4 regions of the Chryseobacterium sp. GTID13 genome follow, and region 1 is predicted to be linked to each of the others. Evidence: riboswitches for the same ligand, from Rfam matches in the RefSeq annotation. Region 1 holds a riboswitch; each other region holds the start of a gene.
The links. A riboswitch is a leader RNA that binds a small molecule or an ion and turns the genes downstream of it on or off. The one in region 1 is predicted to bind cobalamin.
Positions count from the first base shown of each region.

Region 2: it holds a riboswitch for cobalamin, as region 1 does, so the genes downstream of both, N4G44_RS15105 (TonB-dependent receptor) here and N4G44_RS04335 (TonB-dependent receptor) in region 1, are expected to answer to the same signal.
Region 3: it holds a riboswitch for cobalamin, as region 1 does, so the genes downstream of both, metE (5-methyltetrahydropteroyltriglutamate--homocysteine S-methyltransferase) here and N4G44_RS04335 (TonB-dependent receptor) in region 1, are expected to answer to the same signal.
Region 4: it holds a riboswitch for cobalamin, as region 1 does, so the genes downstream of both, N4G44_RS14540 (acyl-CoA thioesterase) here and N4G44_RS04335 (TonB-dependent receptor) in region 1, are expected to answer to the same signal.

Region 1 covers NZ_JAOCMB010000002.1:870,713-876,803, reverse strand. The annotation lists gene N4G44_RS04340 (YncE family protein) at 1-60, opposite strand, end outside; gene N4G44_RS04335 (TonB-dependent receptor) at 57-2,087, opposite strand; cobalamin riboswitch at 2,197-2,383, opposite strand; gene N4G44_RS04330 (transporter) at 2,638-3,594, opposite strand; gene N4G44_RS04325 (cytochrome-c peroxidase) at 3,591-4,613, opposite strand; gene N4G44_RS04320 (MbnP family protein) at 4,630-5,457, opposite strand; gene N4G44_RS04315 (hypothetical protein) at 5,671-6,039, opposite strand; gene N4G44_RS04310 (superoxide dismutase) at 6,041-6,091, opposite strand, start outside.
Region 2 covers NZ_JAOCMB010000005.1:1,826,158-1,832,248, forward strand. The annotation lists gene N4G44_RS15090 (DUF2752 domain-containing protein) at 1-148, opposite strand, end outside; partial or broken gene N4G44_RS15095 (NADH:flavin oxidoreductase/NADH oxidase) at 157-1,207, opposite strand; partial or broken gene cdd (cytidine deaminase) at 1,311-1,792, shown strand; cobalamin riboswitch at 1,958-2,133, shown strand; gene N4G44_RS15105 (TonB-dependent receptor) at 2,165-3,475, shown strand; gene N4G44_RS15110 (TonB-dependent receptor domain-containing protein) at 3,454-4,023, shown strand; gene N4G44_RS15115 (YncE family protein) at 4,037-5,080, shown strand; gene N4G44_RS15120 (CCA tRNA nucleotidyltransferase) at 5,246-6,091, opposite strand, start outside.
Region 3 covers NZ_JAOCMB010000005.1:1,017,177-1,023,267, forward strand. The annotation lists gene nudK (GDP-mannose pyrophosphatase NudK) at 62-643, shown strand; gene N4G44_RS11035 (hypothetical protein) at 650-1,321, shown strand; gene N4G44_RS11040 (DUF2306 domain-containing protein) at 1,323-1,958, shown strand; gene N4G44_RS11045 (hypothetical protein) at 1,942-2,139, opposite strand; gene N4G44_RS11050 (Lrp/AsnC family transcriptional regulator) at 2,227-2,673, opposite strand; gene N4G44_RS11055 (carboxymuconolactone decarboxylase family protein) at 2,779-3,231, shown strand; gene N4G44_RS11060 (Lrp/AsnC family transcriptional regulator) at 3,294-3,755, opposite strand; cobalamin riboswitch at 3,909-4,090, shown strand; gene N4G44_RS11065 (hypothetical protein) at 4,145-4,276, opposite strand; partial or broken gene metE (5-methyltetrahydropteroyltriglutamate--homocysteine S-methyltransferase) at 4,275-6,091, shown strand, end outside.
Region 4 covers NZ_JAOCMB010000005.1:1,720,247-1,726,337, reverse strand. The annotation lists partial or broken gene N4G44_RS14560 (PspC domain-containing protein) at 1-1,714, opposite strand, end outside; gene N4G44_RS14555 (PadR family transcriptional regulator) at 1,726-2,055, opposite strand; gene N4G44_RS14550 (XAC2610-related protein) at 2,355-3,038, shown strand; gene N4G44_RS14545 (HD domain-containing protein) at 3,041-3,631, shown strand; gene N4G44_RS14540 (acyl-CoA thioesterase) at 3,705-4,088, opposite strand; cobalamin riboswitch at 4,205-4,383, opposite strand; gene N4G44_RS14535 (hypothetical protein) at 4,436-5,233, opposite strand; gene N4G44_RS14530 (ATP-binding cassette domain-containing protein) at 5,374-6,036, opposite strand.

The DNA.
Region 1 (6,091 bases):
CCGGCACGAGAACAGAATCAAAAGAGCAAATGCCAGCAGGCAAAAGTTTAGTTTTTTCATAATGTAAAGCTTACAATAAGTTTAAAATTTCTTCCGGGCATCGGATAATTCCTGACCACGTCATAATATTGATCAAGCACGTTATTGACCTCAAAACTGGCTTTGAACTGATGGGAATGCCAGTTGAATTTTTTCTGAACGGATAAATCATGGGTGTACCAGGGCTGCAGATAATTGGCCCGGATATTATTCAGCTGTGCATCGTAACGTTCTCCGGTGTATACAAAGCTGTAATTGAAGCTCCAGTCTTTATAATCCGCCATCATGGTAAAGGTTGCAGCATGCCACGGCACATAGGAAATCTGGTCACCGTAGTAATCTTCTTTTTTATCGGTATAATCTCCGGCACGCTGATAAGTATAGCTCACCAAGGGTTTCAGCCTCACATTATGGATATCAAACTCAGCCTGAAGATTCACATCTGCCCCGATGATTTTTACTTCGCCTAAATTGGTCATCATCCATCTGAACAGATTGGTGGTAGGAACAGCAATAATCTTGTTTTCTACTTCATTATAATAGCCATCCACTTTGATATATATTCCTTTAAAAAATTTACGGTCATAAAGTTTCTGGTAGGTAAAGCCTACATCATATTGGTTGGTGTATTCAGGTTTCAGCATTACATTGCCGATCATTGTGTAATAGAGATCATTGAAAGTAGGCATCCTGAACACTCTTTTGTAGAAGGCCCTCACGGTAAGGTCTTTGGATTCAAAAGGCTGATAACTCAGGAAGGCTGAAGGTGTCCATTCGGTTTTATCCGGAGATTTTGCATTCATTTTTACTTCTTCATGTACGAAAGTTCCCAGAACGCTTCCTAAAAATTTCAACCGGTTCCACTGATAGGTTGAAGCAAAGGCAATGAGTGAAGTATAGCGGGTAGGAAAAGAGAAATCCCTCAGACTGGCATTCAGATTATTATACTGGAAATCAAAACTTGCACTTACATCCCAGTTTTTATGAATAGAATAAATATTTGAATTGGAAAAATAGAGTTCCCTCTGAACATAAGAATTATCTATCGGCAGAACGGTTGTTGCCACATTCACCGTATCTAAAAACCGGGTATAGTCGTAAGCAAATTTAGCCTTGAACTGGGTTTCGAATTTGGGGAACAGCTTTTTTCGGAAACCGGCCTGAACAAAATAGTTTTCATCCAGCATCTGCTGACCTTTCGGCCCGAAGTTATTATTAACAATAGCAGTGGGAACTCCACGATCGGAAATATAGCCGTAACCCCGTACACTCCAGCTTCCGTCATTAATGGTCCCGTTTAAAGCAGTTTCAAAACGTTTCGCACGGATGTAAGAATCATATCTTCTGGCAATGGTATCATTGGCAACAGATCCGTCAGAATTTTTCTTTTCGTATTTAAACTTATACAATCCGTCACTCTGCACAAACTCCGAACTGAAACTTGCCGAGACTTTATCCGAAATCTTCTGTTCCAAACGAAAGGAAGGATTAAATAAACTGATAGAGCCTAATTTTAATTTTAGCGTTAAGTTCGTTTTAATATCTCCTTTAAAAACAGGTATTTTAGGCTGAAGATAAATAGATCCTGAAGATCCGAAGTCTTTTGCCGGCTGAAAAATTTCACTTTTCTGGCCGTTGTATAAAGAAATAGCTTCAAGATCGTCCAGTGAAAACTTTCCAAGATCCACAATTCCGTTCTGAACATTCCCAAGCTGTATCCCATCGTAGAAAACGCCCACATGCTGGCTACCCATACTCCGGATATTCACCGTTTTCAGACCGCCCATTCCCCCATAATCTTTGATCTGAACTCCTGAGAAATACCGTAAAGCATCGGCCACCGACTGGCTGTTCAGTCTTTCCAGCTGTTCGCCGGAAAGGATCTGGGCAGGAAGAATTTCTTTAAAATCTTTTTTGTAAATCTGAATCGGAAGAATCGTTTTTTCCCGGATACTGTCGCCGGATTGTGAGAACAGAAGCTGAAATGCTGCCACAAATATTGTGATAACAACTTTCTGAAACTGTGAAAAACTAAGTTTTCTGACCATTAGCTCGTTTAGAATAATGTAGACGCTAATGGATATAAGATAGCAAAGATAAAGCACAGCTGTCACTGCACAGAATCCTTGTTGTCCTAAGCTTTATTCCACGAAAGCATCAAACGTTCATCCTCCGGCAGGTCTTCTGACTTACTCCGTTTTTGAAATCCTTCCCATTAAAAAAAACAGTGGATATACTCTTCAAAAACTTTGATGTGGAGCTTACAGCAGCGGGTCTGTTCCGGATTTTCACCGGATTCCCTTTTAAGTGCTTTTTACAGCGCACCAGATTGCGGCAAAGATAGAAAATTCTTCATAGAATCAAAATCGATTCAACAAAATGATTTTCAGCAACAAAACCCAGCAACTTCAGAATTTCAGTCGCTGGGTTGATTGGCTAACGGTGGCTTCGAGAACCTCAGCCACCACATGGAAGCTATTCGATCTTAAGAATAAAGAAACTATAAACCTTAAGGATAATAAAAAAACAATATTTCAAATTATAACATATACTTATTTTTCCGGCAATGGTGGCTGAGGCTCTCGAAGCCACCATTCCTTAAATTCCAAAATTGATAAAGACACTGAACCTGGATTTCGCTTCAATATCGCCACCGGCCAGATGGGAGTAAACAGGGAGCATTACTTCACTTCCCAGACTGAATTTTTTATAGGATGCCTCAAAACCGAGTTTTCCATACAAAGCACTTCCTGCCGTGTTGGGTAAAACTTCGTCAAACTGTTTGTTCTGATCATAAACTTCACCCTGAAGTCCGGCTTTGGCAGAAAAAATAGTATTTTTATTTCCTGTAAGCTGGTAAAAACCTGTTGCTGCATAATTCCATTGGTTTCCGAACCGGTAGTTTTTTTTGTTTTCAGTTTTTATGGTATAATCTGTATTGACGAGTACAGCCAGTTTGTTTTTCTGGAATTTATAGTTCAGAGCAGCCTGATAATCCCAGCTTCCTGTTCCGAGCTGAAAACTTGGATTGACACCGGAGGCTCCTTTCTCATCAAATTTCCCCAAAGGAATTTTCACCCCTAAACCGCCATTAAGCTGATGAAAATTATCTTTTGAACTTATGATCCGGTAGATTCCCATCAGGTTCAGATCTCCGATACCGCTGATATTAATATCACCCTGCATGGTTTTCTTTTCATGAAAATGAAATGGCAGACTGGCGTAGACACTCAGTTTTTCAGTCAATGGAATTTTACCCCAAACCTGCAGGGTATTGAAGTACTGATCCTGTGTATGATCTTTTACAAAAAGGTTTTCTTTGGCTTTATAGTGCTGTGCAAAATATTTGATCCCTATAAACTGGGGATTCAGTAAGGACTCAAAGCCGGAGGAACCGTTTCCTGCTGCACACCCGCAGGCATCACAGTCATACAGCAGAATTCTGTTAATATCAGGTGCAATGTAAAGGCTGTCATTAATGGTTTTAGCCTGACAGACAACCGATACAGCTAAACTTAGTATAAAAATTATTTTTTTCAGATTCATAATGTTCATTCTGCAAATTTTGGATTAGAAATAAAGGTTTTATCGGATAAGGTTTTCAAGAAAGCAATGATAAACTGCTTTTCCTGTGTATTCATCGCAATTCCGGTATGTCCGTTCTGTTTCAGCTGCGGATCAAGGTTGGGATTATCTTCTACTTGATCCGAATAGAAATTAAGAACTGCTTCGAGTGTATAAAATCTTCCATCGTGCATGTATGGAGCCGTATATTCTATATTTCTCAGGCTTGGCACACGAAATTTCATCCAGTCCTTCTGATCAAGGGTTACCCGGTAACGTCCCGCATCTTTAAACTGGGTGTTGTAATACATTCCTGTATTCCTGAAACTCTCATCGGTAAATAGTTCCCCACTGTGGCATGAGCTGCATTTCTGCTGAAAAAGCTCCATTCCCTTGGATTCTTCCGAAGTAAATATTTCCTTTCCCTGTTTAACCCTGTCATATTTGGAATCTGCAGAGATCATACTTGCCATAAACTGTGACAGCGCTTTCAGTACTCTTTCCCCCGTTATATTCTCATCACCATAAGCCGCTGCGAAAAGCTTTTTATACTTCTGATCTGCTTTCAGTTTTGAAATGATTTCAGGCATTGAACTATCCATTTCATTTACGTCTGTGATCGGGCTGATGGGTTGTTCGTTCAGGTTATGGATCACTCCGTCCCACATATACCTTTTGAGAAATGCCATATTTTGAATGGGCGGTGCATTACGGATTCCAATCCTGTCATCCACTCCGTGGCTTACTGTATGACCATGATGCGTAAAAGCATTTTCCTGAATATGGCAGAAACCGCATGAGATGGTATTGTTCCTGGAAAGTCTTCCTTCATAAAACAATTTTCTGCCCAACTCTACCCCATTTTTGGTTACGGGATTACCGGAGGCATCAAAGGTCATTTCAGGGAAATAGGAGGGAAAACTGAGGGAATAGGCCTCATCTTTTTCCAGTGGCTGGATGACCTCATCTGAACAGGACGGGCAAGCCCACAAGGGAATGACAACCAACATTATTTTTAATACAATCCTAGTCATTGTGAACATGATCTACTTTAAACATGGCTGTAAGGTTATTGGTAACATCCACCAGATGCTGGCTGGAGCCCATCATCATGTTATTTTCTGTAGTAAGAGAAAGGGTCTTGCTTCCGCTCAGAAACTGGTTAAGATCTGCAAGAATGTGGATGGAAGGTTTTATCTGAGATGTTACTCTGGCCGTTGTAGGGAGATTCAACGTAATTTCACGGTAAAGGTCCGGGGTATTATTAGCCGTAACATTTCCCATGTTTCCGGTATGATTCATGAATTCTGTATCTGCTGCATTATTGCCATACTTCCCTTCCAGTTTTACAAAAACATATCCGGCTGCCCAAGACCAGGACATTCCTTTCTGTTTGGCTTTTGTCCAGAATTCCGCCTGCCCTTCCTGCCCCAGCAGGTAAGCATTCTGGCTGATTCCCAGTCCGAATTTCACTTTCTTATAATTGTTTTTAGGAATACCATTAAGATCGATGTAGACAATACCTGCAACGGCATCGGCCTGATCTATGATGAAAGCACCTTTGTCGGGATTATTTTCATTGTATTTGAATTCTTTTCCGCTCTCGTCAATCAGTGTGATATTGCTGATAATATATTTCAGGTCTGAAAAGTTATGCTTCTGCCCGGCTGCTGAGGTTTGTACCGTTTGGTTTAATACAATGTCACCCAAATTATTGAATCCGTTTTCAAATTTGATCTGAAGATTTCCTGTTGAAGTATCCTGTGGATCATCGTCATCGCTGTTTTGACATGAGGATAAAGTAAATATGCTAAAGGCAATAAAGAATAATGATAAAAATTTATAGATTTTCATTTTGATTTTTTAAGTTGAATTTTTGAAATAGAAATGTTTTTGAATGACTGAACATTCAAATTTTTTAACCACAAAAGGGGCAAAAGTTTTTTAACACTTTAGTTATTTAAAGTGTATTGAAAACTGCATAGAAGAACACTTAAGTTTTGAAAATCTTTGATTTTCAAATTATATGAACTTTTCTTTGTGGTTTTGTAATGATTAAAATTGGACTTAAAAAACCGGTGGTTTAAAAATGTGTTTCAGAAACAGAAAAGAATAGGCTGTTTCGTAGAGAAAATCGAAATGGAGCAAAGAAAATCTTTCTGTATTTTGAACCGATGTAATTTCAGGAAGGGTACAGATGTCAAGAATTTTCTGTCCTGAGTTTTTGGTTTTGTTTAAAGGCGAAGAATCGGAATCGTTCGTCTTTGCAAGCTCTTTACTTAGGTAGCATTTCCCGTTGCAACGGAGTTCCGGCTTGCTTTTGTTGATACAGAGAACGGTGGAAATATAATCATAATTTACAGCATACTCCATCAATGGAACCAGAGGTCTGAATACCATGTAAAGGGTGAGGAATATGCTGCAAACTAAGTTCATGTTATTTTTTGCTTATCGCTTCATCATATCTTCTGCTTACTTCTTTCCAGTT
Region 2 (6,091 bases), on a different contig from region 1:
ATGTATAAACTGCCGGATACATATGAAAAGCTTCTGAAAACTTCCCTTCAAATACCAGCATAACTGCCCTTTGGGCACCACATCCCAAACATTCTATTCCCAGAAATCTCTTGCTGGGACAGGTAAGCATAAAGTCTTCGATTTTCATTTTTTATGTTACGATGAAATTTTCGCCCTTGTATACTGATGGGGAAAGAAGCAGTCAGCCTTCATTTCAAAGGAGCCCTGAACAGCAATATAGGGATTCCTTAGAATCTCTCTTGCAATAAATATAAGGTCTGCATCTTCTTTTTCCAATATGTCTTCGGCCTGCTCTACTTTGGTAATCAATCCCACCGCTCCGGTTCTGACCCCGGCTTCTCTTCTGACCTGAGACGAAAAAGGAACCTGATATCCATCAAACACAGGTATTTTTGCTCCATGAATATTTCCTCCGCTTGAAACATCAACCAGATCCACGGAATGTTCTTTTAATACTTTGGCAAGTTCGGCACTGTCATCAATATTCCATCCGCCCTCCGCATACTCAGTACCGGAAATTCTTACAAAAAGGGCGGTATCTTCATTCAGTACTTCATTTACAGCATCAACAATTTCGACCAGAAATCGGATCCTGTTTTCAAAGCTTCCCCGTACTCGTCCGTTCTGATGTTGGAAAGCGGCGATAAGAACTGATGGATGAGGTATCCGTGTGCACCATGAATTTCTATGATATCGAAGCCGGCCTTTACTGCTCTTTGAGCTGCATTTTTAAAATTCTGAACCTGTTCCCGGATCTCATCAACAGTGAGGGCATGGGGAATCCTTTCAGAGGGATGATAAGGAATACCGCTGGGAGCTACTGTTTCCCAGCCTTCTTCTATGGGAATCTGTATATTATTCCACGTGGAGCCCTTTCTTCCGGCATGGGCAAGCTGGATTCCTATTTTACTTTCTGAACGGGAATGGACAAAGTCAACGATTTTTTCAGTTCCTCTGCCTGCTGATCGTTCCAGATTCCCATACAGTGATTGGTGATTCTTCCCCGCGGCTCTACGCCTGTAGCTTCTACCATGATCAGTCCGGTTCCTCCTTGTGACCTGCTCCCGTAGTGTACAAAATGGAAATCATTGGCCATGCCATTTTCACAGGAATACATACACATAGGAGACATTACCCATCTGTTTTTCAGTTCTACATTTCTGAATTTTATTGGTGTATACAGCATTTTATTTTTTTTGAATTTTCAATTTAATGGATGAATAAAAAAACATTGTTCAATTGGTGAAAAAGGAGTACTTTTAGCCCCCTTTTTTAGTCATGACTAATATATGAAAAAAGACATACAGATCAGTTACGAGCACTTTAAAAACAGCAGTGAACTGAGCGATATAGAAAAAAACTGTTCGAGAGTGCCAAACAGGCCCGTGAAAATGCCTATGCGCCTTACTCGAACTTCCTTGTAGGATGTGCTGTTCTGCTGGAAAACGGTGAAATTTACTCAGGTAACAACCAGGAAAATGCAGCCTATCCATCAGGACTATGTGCGGAAAGAACGACTCTTTTCTGGGTGGCTGCTAATTTTCCTGATGTAAAGGTCAAGAAGATTTTTGTAGTGGGCGGACCAAAGGAATTCCATGAGAAAAATCCTCCGATCCCTCCTTGTGGAGCATGCAGACAAAGTTTAATAGAATATGAGACAAAACAAAGTGAAAACATAGACCTTTATTTTTCAAGCATGAATGATGAGGTCGTGAAGGTGCATTCTATTAAGGATTTGTTACCTTTTTATTTTGATTCATCGTTTTTGTAAGATGAAATTTTGTCAATTGTAAATTTTGCTTTGCAAGTGAAGAGTTGGTTTGAAAAAATTCATTCAATTCATATATCTGTATTATCTTGCGAAGCAAAATTGACCATTCACTATTGACCTTATCATTCATTTTTTTACCCTTTTTGTGAAATACATATAAAAAGTTATCTTTGCAAAAATTTTGGTTTCCAGCATTTTGGAAATAATAGGGAATTGGGTGCGATGCCCAAACTGTCCCCGCAACTGTAGATCGCAATAAGATTTTCTGCAAAAAACCACTGTTCATACGGGAAGGTGCAGAAAGCGAAAGTCAGGAGACCTGCCAGAATTATAACTAAAAACGGATTACTTTCGGAGGAAAAGTAAAATAGTATGGATATAAAAAGGTCTTTATTACTGCTTTGTTCGTCTTTTGGCGGCTTTCTTTTCGGACAGGAGAAAGCTGTTGACACTATTTATATTTTCGACAGCCAGATGAAAAAAGCAAAACTTTTTCACCCGGTCCGTACAATTACTCCTGAAGATGTTGAGAAAAACTCAACCAATCTATCTGAACTTTTACGCTTCCAGTCTTCCATTTACATTAAAGAAAACGGTCGTGGTGCTGTTTCTTCACCATCATTCCGGGGAACAACGGCTCAGCAGACTGCTTTTGTATGGAACGGAATCAATATCAACTCGAGCTTTTTGGGGCAAGGGGATGTGAATAATATTCCTCTCTTCGGATATGATCAGATTGATATAAAAGCTGGCGGAGGAAGTGTTGTATATGGAAGCGGTGCTATCGGGGGAAGCATTCATTTAAATAACATTTTAGATTTCAACAGGGGTTTTAAGGCTTCTGTTTTTTCAGAGGTGGCATCTTTTGATACCTATAATAATTTTGCACAGGCTGCTTTCAGCAATGAAAAATTGAGTGTAAAGGTTTCAGGAAGCTATATAACCAGTCAAAATGACTACAAGGTTCCTGAATTCGTGGTAGGAAATACCGGGTTTCATAATACCAACGGAAGATATTATAATACTTCGGTCAATATTGGCGTAGCGTATAAAATTGCTGACCACCAGACTATTTCATGGCAAAACCAGATGTTTGATGCTTCCCAGCATTATCCTATTTTCGAACTGAACGGTAATAAAACGAAATATAAGGTGCAGACTTTAAGAAGCCTGATTGCATGGGACATTAACAAAAGTAATCTTTCCAACAGTCTGAAAATGGCTTACACAGAGGATAATTTCCAGTATTTTGCAGATATTAACCAACCTAAGGCAAGTGGGGCAGACGGAAAGAATTACATTTTTAAGAATGATTTCAATTATTTCATCACTCCAAAGATCAACATCAATGCTATCGGGGAATTTCAGGTGAACAAGGGTGAAGGTTACCAATCGGACAAAAATAGTCAATCAGGAATTGGGGTTGTCAGCAGAAATGTAGGTTCCTTATCCGGCTTAATAAGATATTTTGCTACAAAAGATCTCCGTTTCGAAGCAGGAATTAAGAAGGATTTTGTAGAAGACATCTCTTCTCCCCTTCTGTATTCTTTTTCCGGGAAATGGAATGCTGTGAAATGGTATCATGTAGGAATTAATTTTTCAAAAACTTCAGATACCCTTCTTTTAATGATCTTTACTGGCAGCCGGGAGGAAATCTGGATCTGGTTCCGGAAACCTCTGTAAATATTGATATGAACCATGAGTTCAGCTTTGGGGATTTTAAGATTGCTCTAAGCCCTTATTATATGGATATCAAAAACCTGATCAACTGGCTTCCGACCTCTTTGGGGTATTGGGCACCATTTAATACGTACAGGGTTGAATCTTACGGTCTGGAATCTCAGGTTACCTGGAATAAAACCTTTGGTAAACATGCTTTGAAGCTGGACGGAGGCTATACGTATTCAAAATCGATCAACAAAGACACTGATTTGCAGAGGATGTATGTTCCGATGCACAAGGCAGTCGGAAATATAGAGTATGGATATTCTTTATTCAAAGTATATGCTCAGGGAATGTTCAACGGCCTTACGTATACAACATCCGACGAAAAAAGATCTGTAGCGATTGACCCATATTTTATTTTGAATGCCGGAATTTCTGCATCGCTTTTCAAGAAATACACTTTAGGATTTAAAGTAAATAACGTCACGGATACCTATTACCAGACAGTATCTCTTTACCCGATGCCTAAAAGAAATTACAGTGTTTATGCAACAATTAATTTTTAAACTTAAAAATATTATGAAACTGACAAAACTTCTACATCTTCTTTTTGCTTTTACACTTCTTCTGGGCATCGTGTCCTGTAGCAGTGACAATACTGAGGAGCAGGAAATATTCTACGGTAACGGCTTTTTAATTGCCAATGAAGGGACTTACGGAAAGCCCGAGGCAGACGTAACATTTGTAAGCGCAGACCTAAGCCTTAAACAGGATAACATTTTTGCATTTAATAACGGTGGTTCAAAGCTGGGGGATGTTTTACAGATGATTGCCTTCAATGGTGAAAATGCTTATCTTCTACTGAATAATTCTAATAGAATCCAAATTGCCAACCGTTCCAACTTTAAAGCGAACGGCCAAATTACCGCTGAACTTAATTCTCCCCGCTATATGGCTTTTGCCAACAATAATATTTATGTAACGAATGATAAATATATGGGCGATAAGTATGTAAGCATTTACAGGGTTTCAGACCGTTCTTTCATCAAAAAAATTGCTTTCACGGATGCTGCCGAGAGAATTGTGGAAGCCGGAAACAATATTTTTGTACAGAATGCTTCTTTCGGTTTTGGAAATAAGATCACTTACATCAATACTTCTACTAACGAGGTTCAGTCTACGATCACTCTTCCTGTCGGAAATATCAACAAGATCATCTCCAACAATCAAAATGTATACGCAATTGCTGCAGATGCCGCTAATTCTTATATCTACCAGATATCAAGCACAGGAAGCATTACAAAAACAACTACTTTAACGGGAATTGCCGATGCAAAAAATCTTGAAATTTCCAACGGTAAATTCTATTTCACTTCAGGAAAGAAAGTATACGGAATGGATATGAGCGCTACAACGGCTCCTTCATCACCATTATTCACCGTAGCGAACAGTGTTGATGATTATTCCGCTTTATACGGATTCAGCGTAATCAACGATAAAATTTTCACATCGGATTCCAACGGATTTACCCAGGACAGTAAAATTGTAGTTTACAATACTTCAGGAACTATTATCAAATCATTCACTTCGGGTATAGGTTCCAACTCCGTTTATCCTAACTAAGAATTAATACTCCGGTATTATCACATAATTTTTTATTTTTTTCATCATTTGTGTTTTTTTTCCGGTCTCTTCTGCAAAGAAGCGGCCGGATTTTATTTTAAGAGGTAAAACGGTTACGGCGGGACTTCGTCCCGCCGTAACCGTTTAATATTATTCTAAGTTTAATTATGCTTTCAATCCCAGCTTCTCAGCTTCGGCAATCACAAATTTTTCAGCTTCTTCCTTGTCATTCGGGATCTCTCCTTCCAGAATGGCTTCTTTTACTTTTTCTTTAAGGATTCCGATTTCTTTTCCGGGCTTGAGATTGAACATCTGCATGATTTCTTCTCCGGTAATCGGTGGCTGGAAATTGCGGACCTGGTCTTTTTCCTCCACTTCCTTGATCTTCACCGCTACATATTCAAAATTCTTTTTGAACCTGTCCTGTTTTTTAGAGTTTTTGGTCGTGATATCTGCTTTGCACAGGGTAAAAAGGTCTTCCAGATCTTCACCGGCATCAAACAGGAGTCTTCTCAGTGCAGAGTCTGAAGCATCATCTGTGATCAGAGCAATCGGGCGTGATGAAAGCTTTACCATTTTCTGTACGTATTTCATATCACTTCCCAATGGCAGTTTTAGCCTGTTGAACAGGGTTTTTACCATTTTTGAGCCTAAAAACTCATGGCCATGGAAAGTCCATCCGGTTCCTTCAACAAACTTTTTGGTAGGTGCCTTGCCTATATCATGCAAAAGTGCCGACCACCGTAACCATAAATTATCTGTATTTTCAGCGATATTATCCACCACTTCAAGGGTGTGATAGAAATTATCTTTGTGCGTCTGGCCTTCTACCTCTTCTACTCCCTTCAGCTCTATCAGTTCAGGAATGATCAGCTTTAAAAGTCCTGTTTCTTCCATTAATCCCAGCCCTACGGAAGGTTTTTTAGACATCATGATTTTATTGAATTCTACCATGATCCTTTCCATAGAAACAATCTTGATTCTTTCTGCTTCCTGCCTGATCGCATTCAG
Region 3 (6,091 bases), on a different contig from region 1:
AAAAAGAAATATTAATTTAGCATTTCCATCAAAGACACCCTATATAACAAAGAAATATCCAATGCAGAATCCTACCATCAACATTCTTAAGACAGAAATTTTATCCGATAACTGGTATACTTTAAAAAAAGTGACCTACACCATTGAAAAAAAGGACGGAAATAAAGAAACCCAAAGCAGGGAAGCCTACGACAGAGGAAACGGTGCGGTTATCCTTCTTTATAATAAAATTTCCGGCACCGTCATTTTAACCCGGCAGTTCAGGCTCCCAACCTTCATCAACGGAAACACTACCGGTATGCTTATTGAAGCCTGTGCAGGCCTTCTGGATAATGATAACCCGGAAGAATGTATCAAAAGAGAAACAGAAGAAGAAACCGGCTATAAAATCTCAAAAGTGGAAAAAGTGTTTGAAGCCTATATGTCACCCGGCTCAGTAACGGAAATTCTGCATTTTTTCACAGCTGAATACTCTCATGAAATGAAGATCACAGATGGAGGCGGACTGGAAGAAGAAGGTGAAAATATTGAAGTCTTAGAGCTGCCTTTTGAAGATGCTCTTGCTATGATAGACAGCGGAGAGATCATGGATGCCAAGACCATTATGCTGCTGCAGTACCTACGTATTAAAAACATGATGTAGAAAAAAATGAGAAAATTAGTCCCGGCTTTGGTTATTCTTACTCTGGCCAGCTGTAAAGAAGAGAAGCATACACCTGTCAGTCATAAAATTGCTGAAGCTCCCAAACCTGAGATCGTAAGAGATGCCGTATATTCTGAACTTAAGCCCGAAAGCATTACCGGCTTAAAAATTAAAGGGTTTGATGTTGAAAAAGCTTTTTCTGTCGGAGGAAATACGATTGTAACAGGCAGCTATCCATTTATTGATGGGAAAGCTGCTTTACCGGATACCGAAAAAGATTGGGGAAACAGGCTTTTAATGCTCAATAACAAAAACGAAATCATTTACACCTCCAAAGGATCCGGGGAAACCTATCTTTATGAACCGCACTTTTATAAGAACAGTCAGAACGGCAATATTATCATCGTCTGTCAGCTGGCATTTGAATATTTCTTTGGTGGTGAGGCTTTCTTATTGGAAAAAGGGAAAATAAAATATCTTGGAAATTTAGATATTGAACCGAATGATGAGAGAAAAAAGTTAACTGATATCTTAAGAATCAAGGAATCAAACGAAGAGATTACCTTTACTTTTGATGCAGATTCATTGGTCTTAAAACCCGGAAGTGAAGATATTGTGATCAGAAACAATAATGCAAAATATATCTATAATCAGCATTCCCTAACACTCCATCAATAGAATGGCCGTTAAAATCTTCAGAATTGGGGCTGTTGCAGCTATTTTAATCTTCAGCATGCTGATGCTGAAAACCATATCCCAATATACCGGTTTTGATAAAAACGTCGGCTTCCTGCAGTTTAAGCAAAAAGTAGTCGGCAACCCTTACTGGATGGCATTTTTTTATATCCATATCTTTTCAGTTACGCTTTGTCTCTTAGCAGGACTCACCCAGTTCTCAAACCGTTTTTTGGCAGAAAACAGAGCTCTTCACCGCATGATAGGAAAAATATATGTTTACAATATTTTAATTATTAATGTTCCGGCATGTTTTGTACTCGGATTATTTTCAAACGGCGGGATAATCGGGATTACGGGATTCCTGCTACAGGATGTTCTCTGGGCTTATTTTACGGTTGCCGCTGTTTCTTTCATTAAAAAAGAGAATATTTCCACCCATAAAAAATACATGGCCTTAAGCTATGCAGTGACTACTACAGCCATTACCTTCAGAATGATTAAGAACCTGATCTATCAGGAAAACCGGCACGATTATGAACTGTTCTACGGATTAAATGTATGGGCTTCCCTCATTATCAATCTGTCTGCCGCATACCTGATCATCAGGAAATCAAAAAGGATTAGCGCTCAAAGCTGACATTGGTAATGAAAATAAAAAATGCAATAAATAGTAACAGGGCAAAAGAGGCAATGAAGATCAACCCGTTCCATACTGTTTTATATTGGGATTTAGCCGTCCATCGGTTAAAAAAGCGCATGATAAGGTAAGCTAAACCGCCGAATATGGCCAGAATAAAGATCATAAACATGAATTCCATAGAAATTAATTTACATCAAAACTAATATTTTAAAATTAAAAAACAATACCCGCTGGAATACTGTTTTTCTTTCTATGAAAATTTCGCTTATTGAGTTTGAAAAAAACGATTGGTTTTTATTTCAGACAGCTGAACGGATGTAGAAGGAATTCCGAACTTGATCAGCCTGTCGATGACTTCTTCAAGATGTGCACTGTCCTTCAGCACACATTCAGCAATGAGGCAATATTCGCCTGTGACCCTTTTACAGCTGATGATCTCAGGAAACTGTTTCAGATGATCGATAAATACTCTGAACTCATCATTTTTAAATTTCAGATGAATAATAACTTTCAGGCTGTATCCCAGAAGGCTGTAATCAACATCTGCTGTAAAGCTTTTAATCACACCGGTATCGGTAAGATTCTGTACTCTTTCTTTTGTGGCAGACTGAGACAGGGAGATTTTCCGCCCTATTTCGGCATAACTTAACCTGGAATTTTCGATCAGTAAGCTTAATATTTTACGATCAAATTCATCTAAAACTATTTTCATTGCATTTTTAAATTAAATCAGTGGAATTCTCCAAAATTATAAAATTTAACCATTAAATCCATTTTAAAATATTATGAATTAAACAGAAATTTGACATAAAAAAATATGACAACAATTGAATTTTCAAACCATGGAAACACCCCATTTGAAAAACTGATCGGGCACAACCCTGAGATCCTGGCGAAATGGAACAACCTTGAAGAAGTCTTCTTTAAAAATACAACGTTAGATCCTAATCTGCTGGAACAGGTACGAAGAATCCTCGCCTTTGGAAACGGCTGTGAATACTGTATGGTAAAAGGCGGGAAAGCCGATTTCAGCCAGTCAGAGCTTAAAATATCCGTAGCTGTGAGCTTTGCCGAGCTTTTCTGTAAAGACCACCGTTCCATACTCAGGGCTCATTTCAGCATGCTGAGGGAATTCTTTTCTGACAAAGAAATTTCAGAGCTCTGTACGTTTGTCAGCTTTATCAGTGCTTCCCAGAAATTAGGAAAGATATTTAACCTGACGGAGGACTATCAGCCCAATGCAGTTATAAAAATGGAACAGCTTCCTTAAAAACTCAAAAACCTGATTTTTAATCTGAACCAGCATCTGAAAAAACAGGTGCTATTTTACTTCTATATACTCACCCCATGAATATTCTTTACCTCAGCCATCACGAAGGTACTGTGTGCACCTCCAATGGAATCCAATGATCCCAGCTTATTGAATACAAAATCCTGATAGTGCTTCATATCCCTTACCTGAACTTTAAGGAGAAAATCGAAATCCCCGGAAATATTGTAGCATTCCGCTACTTCATCAATCTGTAAAATATCTTCAACAAACTGATTTCCTACTGCACGGTCATGCATTTTAAGCTTGATCTGGCAAAAAACAGTAAAGCCCCGGTTCAGCTTTTCGGCTTCCAGAACTGCTGCATAATGTTTGATAAATCCATCCTGCTCGAGTCTTTTCATCCGTTCAAAAACAGGTGAAGGCGAAAGGTTGACCTCTTTTGCAAGCTCTTTTACCGTTAATTTGGCATTTTTTTGAAGGATTCTGAGCAATTGGAGATCCTTTTCATCAAGTCTTTCCACAGGATAATATTCTTTTTTAGGATTATATTTTCAAAAATACAGAATAATTCACTTAATAATATATATTGGAAAGAATTATTTTCTTAATTCCTTACATCTAGCCAATGAATTCACTTTAATAGCTAAATTTACCTCAGATTTGTTCTTTAACATCCTTCATCAAACAGAATAGGTTTTACCTAACGTAGATTAATAGGGAATCGTGTGAGAATCACGAGCTGTCGCGCAACTGTAAGTAATACCCAAAGTTTTATCCTGAAAATATCCACTGCCAAAGCGGGAAGGATGATAAAACCGTTACAAGCCAGGAGACCTGCCTATTCTGAATGGACAATGCTTTCGCGGTCTGAAGCTTCAGGTCATACAGATGATACTTTTTTGAATGTTCTTCACGTTAACAGGAAGATTACGTCCTTTTTGTATCCGTTCCATTCCCTGAAAAATTCTTTCCCGGCAGCATTGCGAAGCATTTTAAAAGAGCTTTTAAAATCATTATTGTTTAATCTAAAAGTATAGAACATGCAAACGCACATTCTTGGAAGCCCGCGTATTGGCCGCCACAGAGAACTCAAAAAAGCCTGCGAGCAATATTGGTCAGGCAAAGCATCATTAAATGAACTCCTGCAAACCGGGAAAACCATCTGCAGGCAGAACTGGAAAATGCAGCAGGAAGCCGGAATTGACCTCATTCCCTGCAACGATTTTTCTTATTACGACCAGGTTTTGGATATGACCTTAACCGTTGGAGCCATTCCGGAACGCTACAGAGAAATCACAACAAGAAACTCCAATTCTGAACTTGACCTTTATTTTGCAATGGCCAGAGGTTACCAGCAGGAAGGCCTGGATATTACCGCGATGGAAATGACGAAATGGTTCGATACCAATTACCATTATATTGTCCCTGAATTTCAAAAGAACCAGCAGTTCGGATTGTTTTCAAAAAGATCATCAGTGAATTCATCCATGCAAAAAAGGCCGGAATAAATGCCAAACCCGTAATCATAGGACCTCTCACCTATCTTCTCCTGGGAAAAGAGAAAGAAGACGGCTTTGATAAACTTGACCTTATAGAAAATCTTCTTCCCGTATATATTGAGATTTTAAAAGAACTGCAAAACCATGGAGCAAGTTGGATTCAGTTTGATGAACCTTTCTTGGGCCTTGACCTTACTGAAAAAGCAAAAGAAATTTACCAGTCCGTTTATGCTGAAATCAGAAAACAGTTTCCGGATCTTAAATTTATTCTCGCAACTTATTTTGAAGGTTTGAAAGACAACCTTTCGCTGGCAGTGTCACTTCCTGCAGACGTCCTTCATATTGATCTGGTACGCTGCCCTGAACAGCTGGAAGAAGTATTGGAAATCATTCCTCAAACATTGAGCCTTTCTTTAGGTATTGTGGACGGAAGAAACATCTGGAAAAATGATTTTGAAAAATCTTTGGCGTTTATTCAAACAGCTGTCAGTGCCATCGGTTCAGACAGGGTTTTTATTGCCCCTTCATGTTCTCTTCTTCACGCTCCTTTCGATCTTGATCTTGAAACTGACGAAAAAACGCTGTCCCCTGGAATCAAGCAATGGTTGGCTTTTGCCAAACAGAAAGTATACGAGATTGTTGCCTTAAAAAAGCTGGCATCAGGAAATGCAGATTACCAGGCATTACAGCAATATGCAGAAAATAAAAAAGCGGTTGATACCCGAAAAACTTCAGCACTGATCCATCATCAGGAAGTAAAGGATCGTGTGGAGGTTACTACTGAAGATGATACACGGAGGAACAGCCCGTTCAGTGTCAGAAAAGCAGAGCAGCAGAAAGTTTTACAGCTTCCCTTGTTTCCCACCACAACAATTGGTTCTTTTCCCCAGACCAAAGAAGTAAGAACCTGGAGATCAAAATTCAAAAAAGGAGACCTGACGGCAGAACAATATGACATCTTGTTGAAAAAAGAAACCGAAAGAACCATCCGCTGGCAGGAAGAAACCGGAATTGATGTCCTGGTTCACGGAGAATTTGAGCGCAACGATATGGTGGAATATTTTGGAGAACAGCTTTCAGGCTTTGCCTTCACGCAAAACGGATGGGTCCAGAGTTACGGTAGCCGCTGCGTAAAACCTCCGGTAATCTATGGTGACGTTCACCGTCCGCATCCAATGACGGTTTACTGGTCGCAGTATGCCCAGTCTCTGACTCAAAAATGGGTTAAAGGAATGCTTACAGGACCGGTCACCATTCTGCAATGGTCTTTTGTCCGTGACGACCAGCCACGTTCTTTAACCTGTAAACAGATTGCACTGGCGATTCGCGATGAGGTAAATGATCTGGAAAAGGCAGGA
Region 4 (6,091 bases), on a different contig from region 1:
TATTTAGTTTGTATGGAAATTTCGTCTTTTCCGTCTTTGATTTTGATGTCTACGTTTTTGTTCATCTTTTTGATGCTAGACTTCATGGAATCAATGACCTGGTCTGCCTGTGCTTTCGGAACTTTTTTTCCGTTGATGATCAGGCTGTCTTTATCATCAGAGTTATATTCTATTGTAGAACCATTTACAGAAATTTTATTTTTTTCTATTCTGATTTTACCGTTTTCATCTTCGTCCTGGTCATTATCATTGATTCCGTCTCCGTTGAGATCGCCATCAAAATCCATTCTGTCTTTTTTTAATGGGATTACTACTGATTTTGCAGGGATCACCAACTCATAATCAACACTGTAATCTCTGAATCTGTGTTCATAAGGATATTTTACATAGTTGGGAAGAATGATCTTATTGTTGATGATATCTACCGGAACATTTACGTTCAATGGAAGGTTGTATCCTTTTGCCTCTTTTTTAATGATCAGATATGGAGTTTTAATATCAACTTTTCTTGTCACTTCTACATGGATCCAGTCTTTTTGTAAACCGAAACCTTGTCAGAGTAAAGATCATCGTCATACCCTGTGAAGTTTTGAGGAATTGCCACTTGCTTTACATCTACATATAGCGTGTCTGAAGTGGTATTGATAGAAACTTCTTCTGTATCTTCCTTGTGGCCTTTCAGGAACATTTCTTTTTTAGCCATGCTTACTCCGAAGAATGTCCCCAGACATATTACTGCTAAGAATAATGCTCCTAAAACCCAACCGATATTTCTTAACTTGGTTTTTGGTGAAAAGATCTTAATACTTAGTAAGCTGAAAAGAACGGCAGGAATTAAAGATCCAACGATAATTAATGCTAAAAATACATTGTAAAGCCCATCGTTATCAAGAAGGAATTTCATTTCATCAGCTCCGGGAAAGTTTGAATCAATTCCGAAAAGGCCAAAGACTACAAACACACCTATAATGCTGCTTAAAGCCATAAATGCGAAGAAGATTCCTATAATATATTTTAAAACATTCCAGACTCCGCTTCCAGCATTGCTGATGTAAGGTTTATTTTCAGTGTAAATTTCACCAGCTCTGGTTGTTGTCTCGTTGGCGAATTGCACAATTTTACTGGATTCTTCCTTTAAATTATCAAAATTCAATGGTTTTCCTTTCATTTTCAAAAAGTCTGATGCAGTTTCTGCTTTAGGTAATACTGCCCAGAGAATAAAATATAAAAGGATAACTAAAAGCGAGGATCCAGGGGCAACCCAAAGGAAAAGAAATGCACCTACCCAAATTAATCTCATCCAAGTAATGTCCATACCAGAGTATGCAGCTAAACCTGCACAAACTCCTGCGATTTTTTGTTTTTCAGGGTCACGGAACAATTGCTTTCTATCAGAATAGGTAGTTCCTGTAGTATTTTGTCTGTTGCTGTTTTTTTCAGAATAGTAAGCTTCTTCCTGCTCTCCGATCTTTTCAGGAGTACCGATCTGAGCAATTACTCTTTCTACGTCTCCATCGTTGATGACTTCTCTTTTACCTAAAGAATCTTTGAAGATTTCAACCATTCTGATTTCTATGTCGTGCATTACCTCTTCTGCTTCTGAAGCGTCTAACGAGCTTCTAAGAGCATTCAGGTAATCGCTGAGCTTTATATATGCGTGTTCTTCTATAGTGAAAGAAAAACCTGCGAGTCCTATTGAGAGTGTCTTGTTCATAGCTTTGTTTTTTAATTTTTTTGTGTGATTTGGTTTACTGAATCTGTCAGTTCTGCCCAGGTATTTTGAAGTTCGTCCAAGAAGAGTTTTCCTTTTTCTGTGATCTGGTAATATTTTCTTGGTGGTCCTCCGGTAGATTCTTCCCATCTGTAGGAAAGGAACTCGCCATTTTTCAGTCTTGTAAGGAGAGGATAGAGGGTTCCTTCCACTACATCCAGTTTTCCTTTTTTAAGTTCATCGATAAGGTCGGAAACATACATTTCGCGATGATTGATGAGACTTAAAATACAGAATTCCAGAATTCCTTTACGCATTTGCGCTTTGGTATTTTCAGTATTCATCTTTAATAAGTTTTGTTAATTAGTTATATTTTCAGAATAATGTTCCTAGCTAGATGAACCTATTCCGATTTTACATTACAAAGATATGTAAATAAAATGGTATTATGCAATACAAAGTAGTGAAATTATTTTTAGTTTTATATTAACTTACTGATATTCAGTAGTATAAATTTTAGTTGAAATTTGTCATGAATTTGAAATCAGTTAAAATCGGCTTTGAGATTTTAATTTTTTGTACTTTTGAGTAAGATTTTACAGAAAGAATTCAGTGAAATTGTTTAAAACAAAGCACAACTCAGATGAATCACAAAATAATATTGCCTATTATCCTTTTCGGAAACTTTTATTGGGCTCAGAATCAGTTCGAGTTAAAAGATGCTTCGAAGAATTATGATGTAAAAATCAACGTGGAAACCTGCGAAAACAATGAATGCAGTGGAAAATCAACTGTTGAGCTGCTGGACAAGAAGACTTCCGGAAAATTTCAGACCTTAACTTCAGAGAATTTAAACTTCTATCTGAACGAGGATCAGAAACCTACTGCGAATATCATTCAATTATATAATGAACAGAGTCCATTGATTTTTGATGATTTCAATTTTGACGGAACAGAAGATATAGCCATCAGAAACGGAAATGAAAGTGGGTATGGAGGCCCTTCTTATGATGTCTACGTATTTAATAGTACTAAAAAGCAAATGGTTCTGAGTGAGGAATTAACCGCCCTGGCTTACGAAAATCTGGGAATGTTCAATACGGATTCTGAGAGAAAAAGATTAATTACCTATTCCAAATCAGGTTGCTGCTGGCATCTCACAACGGAATATACGATAATTCCGCAACGCGGATTGTTTAAAGTATATGAGCTGGAAGAAGATGCAACCGGCGGAGAAACTGTAAAAGTGACCAAAAAAGAATTCATCAACGATCAATGGATAAAGAATATTAAAACTTATCCCATCAACGAATATTATAAGAATTAACAATGAAGATACAGAAGGAAATCGATTTTATCCTGGCAGTAGATGCCCTGAAAAACGTACAAAGAAGAAATTATAATGCCGACGATTCCAGAAGGGAAAATACGGCAGAACACTCATGGCAGATCATTATTCTGGCCCAGATCCTTTATCCATACGCTAAAAATAGAGTGGATATTGATCTTTTAAGAGTAATAAGAATGCTTTCCATTCATGATCTGGTAGAAATAGAAGCAGGTGATACTTTTATTTTTGACGAAAAAGCAATGGTAGGAAAATTCGAGAGAGAGAAAATTTCAGCCCGGAAAATTTTCGGAATCCTGGATGAACCTTTACGTACCGAATTTTTTGAGCTATGGCTTGAATTTGAAGAAGAAAAGACCCCAGATGCTATTTTTGCCTGTTCAATCGACCGTATTATGCCTTTTATCTTGAATTCCCATACTTCAGGAAAAAGCTGGACAGAAGCCGGTGTTACCGAAAAACAGATCAGAAATATGCTTGAACATGCGATCACGAGGGCATCAGATGAAATGGGAGAGGCCTTTGAGATGTTGTTGAGTAAAAGCCTGGAGACAGAAAAAGTGATCAGATAACCGGTTTCTGATAGGTTTGAAAAATAGTTTCGGGCGGCCGCAGGCCGCCCGAAACATTTTTTTATAATCATCATTACATGATCCTGATCGGCTTTTTAAATTCATCAATGGCTACAAACGTAAAATCGCCTACAATAGCTCTTTCTCTTTCATAAGAGTACATCTGTTCCGTATAGATCTCAACATTCACTTTCATACTGGTTTTTCCCACATAGGCAACCTTCCCGATCAGCTCAACAATTGTTCCGGCAGGAATAGGTTTTTTGAAATCGATCTTATCGCTGCTTACGGTTACCACTCTTTTTCTTGCAAAACGTGTTGCGGTGATAAAAGCAACTTCATCCATCAGCTGCATGGCTGTACCTCCGAAAAGAGTATCGTAGTGGTTGGTGGTATTCGGGAAAACCGCTTTAAAAATTCTGGTTTCGGATGCTGCAATTCTTTCTTCTGTAGTCATATTTCATTATTAATTAATGCGAAATGAAATATTATTAAAATAACAGAGCAGAGACAGGAATCAAAGGAATCCCTGAAAACAGTCCATCAGATCAATAAACTTCAGATCGCGAAAGTTTCTTGTTTAAAGAAAAGGCAGGTCTCCTGACTTGTAACATCTTTTACCTCCTTCCCGTGCCTGCACAGTGGATCCGTGGTAAAGACTTCAGTTACTTACAGTTGCGCGACAGTCCGTGATTTTCACACGGTTCCCTTTTAATCTGCGTTAAGCAGAACCGGTTTCTGTGATGAATTAGCGTTAAAACTTTTTCAGGACAAAAATAAGAATATTACAGAAAAAAACGGCAATTATTCCGGACTATTGTAAATAATCTGGCTCATTACCCTTCCTTCCTTGATGGTCCAGAGAGTGGTGTACCTGTTTTCACCGGAACCATTGATCATATAAAGATAGATATGGTCATTGTCAAGGGCAGTTACCCCGATATTGTTAAAATCCATGGTAGGCTGGAACATATTTTTTATGGCTTCCCTTACAAAAACAGAACCTCTTCCGGGCTGCTGAACCCTAATGGATTTGATCTCCGTCATTCCTTCAGGAAGTGCATCTTTGATTCCCCACGGCTTTATTTTATCGATGGTAAGAATTTTTCCGTCTGCATCTTTTTCCTGCTTTCTGTAACCGGCATTGGAAGGATAAATATCGATAACAACCTTCGTTCTTTGGGCAGTCGGTATTTTCGGATTGCTATTGTCTGTGAAGATAAGTGATTTCCCGTTCTTGGATTTTGAAGGCGTGAACTGAGGAAGCTGATCGATGAAGGCAACACGCCCCTTATTGACCATTCCTTCTTTCTCAAGATTCTCATATCTCACAAAAGGCTTTTCATCGTCCTGCTTTTCAGGATATTTGATCCAGATCCATTCCGTTTCTCCCGGTGCAGGCTTTACATAAACAAATACATCCCCTTTACGCATCCGGATCTTGTCTACAATTTTTCTGTAGTCATCCTTGTGAACACGCACATTGGCGTAGCCTTCTTCAGCTTTTACAACGCCGAAAGGAACCTTACTCTGTCCCTTCACAAATGATAAGGAAAATAGACTGAAAGCGGATAAGTACAATGCTTTGTTTACGGAAATCATTCTATGAAATTTTTGATCCTTCAAATATATAAATTAAATGCTTTTTTACTCCGTAAAATATAATGGTATTTGATTAAAATTATCAATATTTCCTGAAAAGCGATATGAAACTTATTATTGGGAACCTAATCTCAATTGATCTAGCTTTTTGGAAGATACTTAAATTGCTGCAGTTCTTTAACATCTTTCACCTTTCTCAGGTAAGTTTCAGACAGAAGGTAAATATCATCAGCCATATCCAGAATAACATTGTAGTTATGATCAGAGATAATGATTCCCTTATTTTTTGATTGGGATTTAATGATTAATTTCAATTCTTCCACAGCTTTTGGAGAAACACCGCTGAAAGGCTCATCCAGAAGAACAAATGCGGAGTCGCAATAGATAATGATCAATGTTTCAACAATTCTTTTCTCGCCACCTGAAAGATTCCTGGAAGTTTTATCAAGAAATGGCTGTATCATTTTTAAACCATATAGAAGTTCTGTATTTTCTTGGGTACAGAATAAAGGGATAAGCTTTCTGATCCTGCATTCCTTGGGAAGAAAAGAAGAACTTTGCGGCAGATAGGCAATTTTGTTTTTCCTGTCAGACTGGTTTTTAAGAATGGAATTATTAAACTTAATAAACTGCGTATCTCCTTTTACAGTTCCGAAGATAATCTCCAGCAGGGTAGATTTCCCATTGCCGGATGAGCCGAATAGAGCCGATATTTTTCCTGTTTCACAGCTTAGATAGACATCCTGCAAGATTTTTCTCTGGCCAAAGGATTTGGTAACACTATCAACGTGAAGCCTGTTCATAAGAATTTGCTCATGATTTTAATAATTAAACCTAACGACAAAGTGAGCACCCACA